Regions from separate parts of the Pseudoclavibacter chungangensis genome, predicted to be linked through region 2. Evidence: riboswitches for the same ligand, from Rfam matches in the RefSeq annotation. Region 2 holds a riboswitch; the other holds the start of a gene.

Region 1 (4,452 bases), 1.3 Mb from region 2:
GGGTTGACGCGATCGAGGAACCGCACGTGTCCGGTCGTCGTCGGGGGCCCGGGGCGCGTGTCGACGCTCATGCGGCGCGCTCCAGTTCGACGACGTGGTCGCCGAGCACGCGGACGACGTCGAGGTCGTGTGTCACGGAGACGAGCGCGTGCCCCTCGTTCACGAGCCGCGACATGAGGCCGACGAGTTCGAGCCACGTCCGGCGGTCCTGCCCGAACGTGGGCTCGTCGAGCACGATGACGCGCGGTGCGGTCGCGAGGACGGTCGCGACGGACAGCCGGCGCTGCTCGCCCCCCGAGAGCGTGAAGGGGCTCGCGTTCGCGAGGTGGTCGAGGCGCAGCGCATCGAGCAGTTCGTCGGCCGTCGCCGTGATCTCGGCCTCACCGCGTTTCGCCGCGCGCGGGCCGACCTCGAGTTCGCGCCGGACGGTCGCGGCGACGAACTGGTGGGCGGGCTCCTGGAAGACCGTGCCGATACGGGAGAGCAGGGCCCGCGACCGCCAGCGGATCGGCTCGGGGCCGACGCCGCGCGCGAGCGCATCGCTCGCGACGACCCGCCCGGCACGTGGGGCGAGCAGGCCCGCGAGCGTGTGGGCGAACGTCGTCTTGCCGACGCCGTTCGGCCCCGTCACGACCGTGGACGTCCCGGCCGGGACGGTGACCTCGAGGCCCCGCTGCACGAGCGGCGCATCGCCACCGCGCCCCACGTCGAGCGCGTCCGTCGACAGGAGGGTCTCGCCGTCGCTCGGCGTCGACCGTTCGAACACGACGGGGATGCCCGGTACCCAGGCACCGTCCGCCGCGAGTTCGGCGCCGCGCTCGGCGATGAGCCGATCCGGGGCGGCGTCGGCGCGCACGCCGCCGCCGGCCTCGAGGACGACGGCCCGGTCGACGAGTTCGAGCCAGGCGTCGACGCGGTGCTCGATCACGATGAGCGTCGCGCCCGTCCGGCGCACGACCTCGGCGACGGCATCGCGCACCTCGATGACGCCCGCGGGGTCGAGGTTCGCGGTCGGTTCGTCGAGCAGCAGCAGCCCGGGACGCATCGCGAGCACCCCCGCGAGCGCGAGCCGCTGTCGCTCGCCGCCCGAGAGCGCCGCGGTCGAGCGGTCGAGCGGCAGCCGCAGCCCGACGGCGTCGAGTGCCTCGCGGACCCGGCGCCAGATCTCATCGCGCTCGACGCCGAGGTTCTCGCAACCGAACGCGACGTCGTCGCCGACCCGACCGAAGATGGTGTTCGCCTGCGGATCCTGCAGCACGAGGCCCGCGGCGACGCGTTCGCGCGCGGGGTCACGGCCGCCGACGAGGAGTTCGCCCGTCTCCTCCCCCTCGTCCTCACCGCCGAGCACGCCCGCGAGCGCGCGGACGAACGTGGATTTGCCGGCACCCGACGGGCCGAGCAGGAGCACCCGCTCGCCCGGCTCGACGACGAGGTCGAGTCCCGCGAGAGCGGCGCGGCGACGTCCCGCGTGCCGCCACCCCCACCCGCGCGCCTCGACGCCGACGCCTCCGCTCATACGCGCGCGCTGTCTCGTCCGGCCGCGAACCGCGAGAGCGCGCCCGTCCTGGCGAGCGCCCGGACGAGGAGCCACCCGACGACGCCCGCGAGCACGGCACCGGAGACGATCGTGCAGGAGGCGTAGACGAGGTTGAAGCCGAGGCCCTTCGCGATGTTGGCGCTCAGGAACAGTTCGAGGACGATCGCGGCGAGCCCGGATCCGGCGCCCGCGAGCACGGCGACCGGCAGGCCGAAGCGACGGTATGCGAAGGCGGCGAACACGAGTTCGGCGCCGATGCCCTGTGCGAGCCCCGAGTAGACGGTCTCGATCGACCACTGGCTGCCGAGGAGCATGGAGACGACGGCCGCGAGCACCTCGACGAACAGTGCCGCGCCGGGCTTGCGGATGATGAGCCCGCCGAGCACGCCGCCGAGCAGCCAGATGCCGGTTGCGGTCCCGCCGAGGCCCGGGGTCACGGCGTCCGCCGCGAGGAACCACGCGTAGCCGACCGTGTTCCAGGCGACGAAGATGAGCCCACATGCGACACCGACGACCGCGGCCGTGATGATGTCGACGACGCGCCAGCGCGTCGTGCGCCGCTCGGTCGTCGTGCTCGGACGAGCGGCGTCCGCGGTGGTCTTGGGTGAACGGTTCGACAAGGTCGTGCCCTTTCTCGATGAGGAGGTGCACGGGTGGTGCGGCGCTTCGCGCCTCACCGAGAAGGTCTCCCTGCGCCGGCATGATCCGGATCAGGTTCGACGGTCGAAGGCTCGTGCCTTCCTCTCAGCCCGGACCACCGGACTCCCGTGTTCCCCAGCAGTCTAGCGGCACCGCGCCGCAGCGGCTCGACCGCACAGGCCACGGCGCCGATCCCGAGGGCCGTGAGCTGGACGGGCCCGAGCGGCGCGGCCGTCAGGATCGCGCCGATCACCGCCGCCGTGCCGGGGATGACGGCGAAGAGCATCGACGCGAACCGGGCACCCGCACGGCGCACGACGGCCGCGTAACCGAACGTCCCGACCGTCCCGACGGCCGTGACGAGTGCGATGAGCGCGAACTCCGGCGCGCCGCCGCTCAGGTGTTGTGGTTCGAGGAACGAGACCGCCGCGGCGGCGGGGGCGGCGACCGTCACACCGATCGCCGTGAAGACGACCGGATCGACGTCGGCCGCGCGACGCGCCTGCAGGATGGAGCCGGCGGCGAGACCGGGCAGCGCGACGATCGTCGCGATGACCCCCGGCCCGATCCGTGGGTCGGCGAGCACCGCGGGGGAGGCAGCCGAGCAGGACGGACGCGGTCGCGAGCACGAGTGCGACGACTCCCGCGGGCGACTCCCGTCGCCGCGTGACGACGCCGAGCAGCACTGCGGTGAGGACGGGATTCATCGCGATCACGAGCGCCGTGACGGTCGGTGAGACCCCGTGCGACATGCCCCGGTAGGCGCTCAGGAACTGCGCCCCCTGGACGCCGGCTCCCGCGAGGATCGTCCACGCGAGTGCGCGGCCCCTCGGCAGGGTGCTGCGGCGAGCCCGGACGATGCCCCAGAGGGCGACCGCGGAGGCGGTGAATCGGATGGTCAACAGCAGGAACGGGGTTGTCGCCCCGAGGGCGAGGGCGGCCAGGGGGTAGTTGGCCGCGTAGAGCAGGACGGTGAGCGAGGCGAGTGCGAGGGTCGATCTGGACATGCTCGGAGCCTGCGCCGAGCACACGCGGCACCGCATGACCGTTCGGGATCCTCGAACGTTCCGGAGGATTCCCGGTCACCCGGCGCACACTCGGCACATGCCGGATCTCGATCTCGTCGCCCTGCGCAGCCTCGTCGCCGTCGCCGCGTTCGCGGGCGTCCGGCGGGCCGCCACCTCGCTCCACGTCTCGACCTCCACGGTGAGCGGCCACCTGCGCCGGCTCGAGGCGATCGTGGGCGGGCCCATCGTCGAGCCGGACGGCAGGTCGGTGATGTTCACGCCACGCGGTGAATCGTTGCTCCAGGCGGCGCGGCGCATTCTCGCCGTGCACGACGAGGCGCTCGATCGACTCACGGGCCCTGACGACGCGGAACTCGTGATCGCGGCCTCACAGTTCGCGACGCATTCGGCGCTGTCGGCCGTGAGCGACGTCGTCGCTCGTTCGGCCCCCGATCGTCGCGTCCGGCTCGAGTTCCATCGCTCGGATCAGGCGCGTTCGCTCGTGACGGCGGGGCGGGCCGACGTCGCGATCGGGCTCGAGGATCTGGGATCCCGATCGAGGCGCATCGGCCGGGTCGCCCTGCGCTGGGTGGGGGCACGGACGGCCACCTTCGACGGCGACGACCGGCCGCTCCCCCTCGTCGTGTTCGCAGGGACGTGCACGGTCCGCGGCCGGATCCTCGCATCGTCCGCCGGCCGGTCCGGCCGGATCGTCCGCGAGTGCCACGATCTCACGGGCCTGCTCTCGGCGGTGCGCAGCGGTCTCGGCGTGAGCGCGCTGCCCGATCCCACGGCCTCGGCGAGCGGGCTCGCGCCCCTGCCGTTGCGCACCGAGCCCGAGCCCGTCACGCTCGTGTGCACGATGAGCGAGCGGGTGCCGAGCGCCCTCGCCGAGGAGATCGTCGAGGCGCTGCGGGTTACGTGGGCGCCGAGTTCGGGCCGCACACCGACGGATCAGCCGGGGGCGATCTCACGTCCCGACGCGAAGCGCGCCAGGACACCGGGGCGTGCGAGCGCACGGGTGAGGAGCCACCCGACGAGACCCGCCAGCACGGCACCGGAGGCGAGCGTGCACGAGACGTAGATCAGGTTGTACGCGAGCCCCTTCGCGAGATTCCCCTGCACGATCCCGTACGTCACGGTGCCGACCGCGGACCCGACGCCGAGCAGCACCGCGAACGGCGCGCCCGAACCGCGGTAGCGGAAGCACATCGCGACGAGTTCGGCACCGAGGCCCTGCGCGACGCCGATGAACACCGTCTCCATCGC
Region 2 (4,452 bases):
AGGCAGACGACCCATGACCGAATCCACCGCACACGCCACGGCGCTTCCCCTCGACGAGCAGATCGTGCTCGTCACGGGCGGTGCGCGCGGCCTCGGCCGCGCGATCTCCCAGGCGTTCCTCGACGCGGGCGCGTGCGTCTTGGTCGACTACCACGCGAGCCGCGACGAGGCGGAGGCGCTCGCGGCGGCCCACCCGGAACGCGCCGTCGCCGTCCGCGGCGACGTGCGGGACCGGGCCGAGGTCGAGGCGCTGTTCGCCGCGGGGGAATCCGCGTTCGGCGGTCCCGTGACGACGGTCATCAACAACGCGCTCGTCGACTTCTCGTTCGACGGGGACGGCCGCGCGAAGGCCGACGAGATCGCCTACGGTGCATTCGCCGCGCAGTTCGCCGGCTCCGTGGAGGGCGCCCTCAACACCGTGCAGTCGGCGCTGTCCGGCTTCGAGCGGGCGGGGTCCGGCCGGATCGTCAACATCGGCACGAATCTCTTCCAGAACCCCGTCGTGCCGTATCACGACTACACCGCTGCCAAGGCGGCGCTCCTGTCGCTCACGCGCACGTTCGCATCGGATCTCGGGCCGCGCGGCATCACGGTCAACATGGTCAGCGGCGGGCTGCTGCGGACGACCGACGCGAGCGCCGCGACCCCCGCGGCCGTGTTCGATGCGATCGCGGCGAGCACGCCGCTGCGCCGCGTCACGACGCCGACCGAGTTCGCCGATGCCGTCCTCTTCTTCGCGTCACCGTGGTCCCGCGCGGTGACGGGCCAGAACCTCGTCGTGGACGGTGGGCTCGTGGCCGACTGAGGACGCGGGGTGTCGATCGGCGGATGTGCGGACCGCGTCGCGGACGCCCACGGTTCAGTGGGCGTGCAGCCGACGGGCTCGAGAAGCTCGGAACTTGACCCGACGATGAGCCATGAATCCCGTCACGCCGCGACCGACACGGATGTCGAGGCCGTTGCGGAGATGCTCGCCGATGCGATGCGATGCGATGCGATGCGATGCGATGCGATGCGATGCGATGCGATGCGATGCGATGCGATGCGATGCGGACGCCGTCATCGGTGAGGCCGTGGGCGGCACCGCGGGCGAGGGCCGCGGACGGGTGTCGGCTCGGCACTCATCGAGTCGCGACCCGAACGGCTCGACGCGCCGGTCGGTCGGGCGGCGGCATACCTCGAGGCGTCGACCGAGCGGAGTGCCCGGCTCTACGCGCGCCACGGGTTCGAGCGCACCGGTGTGGTGCCCGGTTTCGACACGCCGGACCTGCCGATCGCCATGTGGCGCGACGGGACGAGCTCGCTCCGGACCCCGGCGACGTCCTGAGACCACCTGGCCGCACCGAGCGAGGATGTGCCCGTGCGGCGGCGGCCCGGGCGTGCGTATGCTGGCCGAAGTGACACGGGGTGCCGTCGCGAACGGCTGAGAACAGACCCGTCGAACCTGATCCAGTTCGTACTGGCGAAGGGAATGTCCGGGCATCGTCGTCGGACCCGTCGCGGCGGAGCCGCACGCGGCCGGACGAGACCTCGGGCGGACCTCGCCACTCGCCGAGAGGACCACGGCCCATGACGACGACCGACGCACGCCGCACGATCCGACTGGGCTTGTTCGCATTCGGCTGCGGGCACCATTCCGCGGCCTGGCGGGCGCCCGATTCGAGCGTGGAACGGCTCGGCGACATCGGCTACTGGACGGAGCTTGCCCGCACCGCCGAGCGGGGCGGCCTGGACGCGTTCTTCCTCGCCGACGGCCAGGCGCTCGGCGTCGGCGCGGTCTCGCGGGGGCCGCTCTGGCTCCTCGAACCGATCACGACCCTCGCGGCGATCGCGGCCGCGACCGAACGGATCGGACTCATCACGACGGTATCGAGCACGTTCTGGGATCCGTTCCACGCGGCCCGCCAGCTCGCCGGCCTCGACCACGTCTCACACGGTCGGGCCGGGATCAACGTCGTCACGTCGATGACCGACGACGAGGCGCGGAACCACGGCATGGAGCGGCTCCCACCGCATGCGGAGCGCTATGCGCGGGCGGCGGAGTTCGTGGAGGTGCTGCGCGGCCTGTGGCGGTCGTGGCCGCGCGACGCGATCCGCGCCGATCGTCACGGCTCGTATGTCGACGCGCACGCGCTGCGTCCGATCGACCATCACGGCGAGGCGTTCGACGTGGCCGGCCCGCTGAACGTCCCGAGCTCGCCGCAGGGACACCCCGTCGTGTTCCAGGCGGGGGCGTCGGAGCAGGGCCGAGACCTCGCCGCCCGCTCCGCGGAAGGGATCTACGCCGTCGCGTGGGACCTCGAACAGGCGCGGGAGTTCCGCGACGACGTCCGTCGCCGAGCGAGCGCGTTCGGCCGCGACCCCGACGGCATCGCCGTGATGCCGGGACTCGTGACGCACGTCGCGTCGACGGAGCGGGAGGCGCGCGAGCGGCGTCGTGCCCTCGACGAGCTGCTGCCCGTCGAGGACAGCCTCCGCCAACTGGCGTTCTTCGTCGGCCGGGACACGAGCGAGTGGGACCTCGACGCGCCCGTTCCCGAACTCGCACCGCTCTCGTCCTTCGAGGGGCCGAAGGGACGCTACGCGACCGTGCTCAGGATCGTGGCGACCCGGAACCCCACGGTCCGTGAACTCCTCGGCGTCCTCGCGGCCGGCGGGGGACACGCGACCTTCATCGGGACGCCCGAGCAGGTGGCGGACGAGATCGAACGCTGGGTCGACGCGGGTGGTGCGGACGGATTCAATCTCATGCCGCCGACCCTGCCCGGCGGCATCGAGGAGTTCGTCGAGCACGTCGTCCCGATCCTGCGCCGACGCGGTCGTCGCCCGCTCGCCGAGGACGCCGGGGCGACGACGCTGCGCGAACGGCTCGGGCTCCCCGCGCCGCGCTGACGGTCGGTCGGGCGCGGAACGCCCGCCGACGCGTCAGCGTGCCGGTCGTCTCGCACCGAGCGCGACGCCGCGCAGCCGGTCCTCGTTCGCGGCGAACAGGCGACGCATCGCGAGCACGCGTCGCCGTGCATCGGCGTCGCGCAGCACGTTCCGGAGGATGCGCAGCGTGCCGACGAGCCCCTCGTCGGCCAGGTTCCGCCGCATCTGCAGGAGCGCCATCGGCTCGCTGCCCGTCCACTCGACGACGAGCCCGGCGCCTTCCAGCAGCGCGCGCCACTCCGCGACCGTGAGCGGCCGGGCGTTGACCTTGATCGTGCGGGCGAGGTCCCGCTGGAGGGCGCTCGTGACGTCCGGATCGAGGTCGTCCGGATGCAGGCCGAGCTCGTGGATCGCGTAGCGACCGCCCGGCCGGAGCAGCCGAACGGCCTCCGAGACGATCGCGTGCTTGCCGCGCTCGGACTGCATCGTGAGCATCGCCTCGCCGATCACGAGATCCGCGCTTGCGGCCGGGAGCCCCGTCTCGGCCGCATCGGCCTCGACGACGCGCCCCGCGTCGCCGACGGCGCGCGCCGTCAGGCGCACCGCGTCCGGATCACGTTCCACACCCGTGTACGAGCCCGGATGCGCGGCGATGACGTCGATCGCGGTCCGGCCGAGCCCCGGCGCGAGCTCGACGACGTCCGCCCCCGCGATGTCGGCGTGCGCGAGCAGGCGGCGCGTGAGCCGGAGCCCGCCGGGGCGGAGGACCCGCTTCCCGAGCCGCGCGAGGAGCCAGTGTCCCGGCGTGTTCGCCGCCGCGCGTTCCTCGAACGGCACCCTCGTCTCGTCGGTCATCGCTCCGCTCCCGTTCGCGTCGTGTCGGCGATCGTCCCGCTCGCGGGCGCCTCGTGCCGGACCGTGAGGAGGAACACGCTGTCCTCGATCGCACGCACGGCGTGCCGCTCCGGCGGGATGCCGATGAGCGTGCCGGCCACGAGGTCCCACTCCCGTCCGTCGCCGACGAGCACGACCCGGCCGCGCAGCATCTGCAGCGTCGCCTCCGGCGGGCTCTCGTGCTCGCCGAGCGCCGTCCCGTCGAGCAGGGCGAGCACCGTCTGTCGCAGCAGCTCGCCCGCGTGAACCGATCGGGCGGCCCGTCGTGCAGGGGCCGAGCGTGCCGCGTCGAGCAGCTCGGTGCCGAGTGCAGCGAGGTCGACGGGGGACACATCGGGGCTCGTCATGCCCCGAATCTATGCGCGCGCGTCGGGTCGCGCCGTTGCCTGGGCAACGCGACGCCGATCAGCGCGCGTAGTGCGCGATGAGGCGAGCCCGGTCGCGCACGCCGTGCTTGCGCAGCACGCTCGTGACGACGTTCTTCACGCTGCCCGTCGAGAGGAACAGGCGCTGCGCGATCTCGCGGTTGGAGAGTCCCTCGAGCAGGGCGTCGAGCACCTCGCGCTCGCGCTCGGTGAGATCAGGGGCTGTCGTCGGCCCGCCCCGGGGTGAGGCGAGGACTCGAGCGACGAGGAGTTCGGCGGGGACCGAACCGAGCACCGTCCCGCCCCCGTGCACGCGCCGGAC

Evidence for each region. A riboswitch is a leader RNA that binds a small molecule or an ion and turns the genes downstream of it on or off. The one in region 2 is predicted to bind thiamine pyrophosphate.
Region 1: linked by a shared signal. The riboswitch ahead of HNR16_RS10560 (ECF transporter S component) and the one ahead of HNR16_RS04840 (LLM class flavin-dependent oxidoreductase) in region 2 are both predicted to bind thiamine pyrophosphate.

Annotation. Positions count from the first base shown of each region.
Region 1 is NZ_JACCFV010000001.1:2,344,002-2,348,453, forward strand. It holds gene HNR16_RS10550 (energy-coupling factor transporter transmembrane component T family protein) at 1-71, opposite strand, end outside; gene HNR16_RS10555 (ABC transporter ATP-binding protein) at 68-1,516, opposite strand; gene HNR16_RS10560 (ECF transporter S component) at 1,513-2,157, opposite strand; TPP riboswitch at 2,208-2,316, opposite strand; partial or broken gene HNR16_RS19115 (EamA family transporter) at 2,361-2,762, opposite strand; partial or broken gene HNR16_RS19120 (EamA family transporter) at 2,791-3,219, opposite strand; partial or broken gene HNR16_RS10570 (LysR family transcriptional regulator) at 3,281-4,087, shown strand; gene HNR16_RS18275 (ECF transporter S component) at 4,138-4,452, opposite strand, start outside.
Region 2 is NZ_JACCFV010000001.1:1,082,091-1,086,542, forward strand. It holds gene HNR16_RS04835 (3-oxoacyl-ACP reductase) at 14-805, shown strand; TPP riboswitch at 1,394-1,489, shown strand; gene HNR16_RS04840 (LLM class flavin-dependent oxidoreductase) at 1,570-2,892, shown strand; gene HNR16_RS04845 (class I SAM-dependent methyltransferase) at 2,926-3,726, opposite strand; gene HNR16_RS04850 (cupin domain-containing protein) at 3,723-4,112, opposite strand; gene HNR16_RS04855 (response regulator transcription factor) at 4,171-4,452, opposite strand, start outside.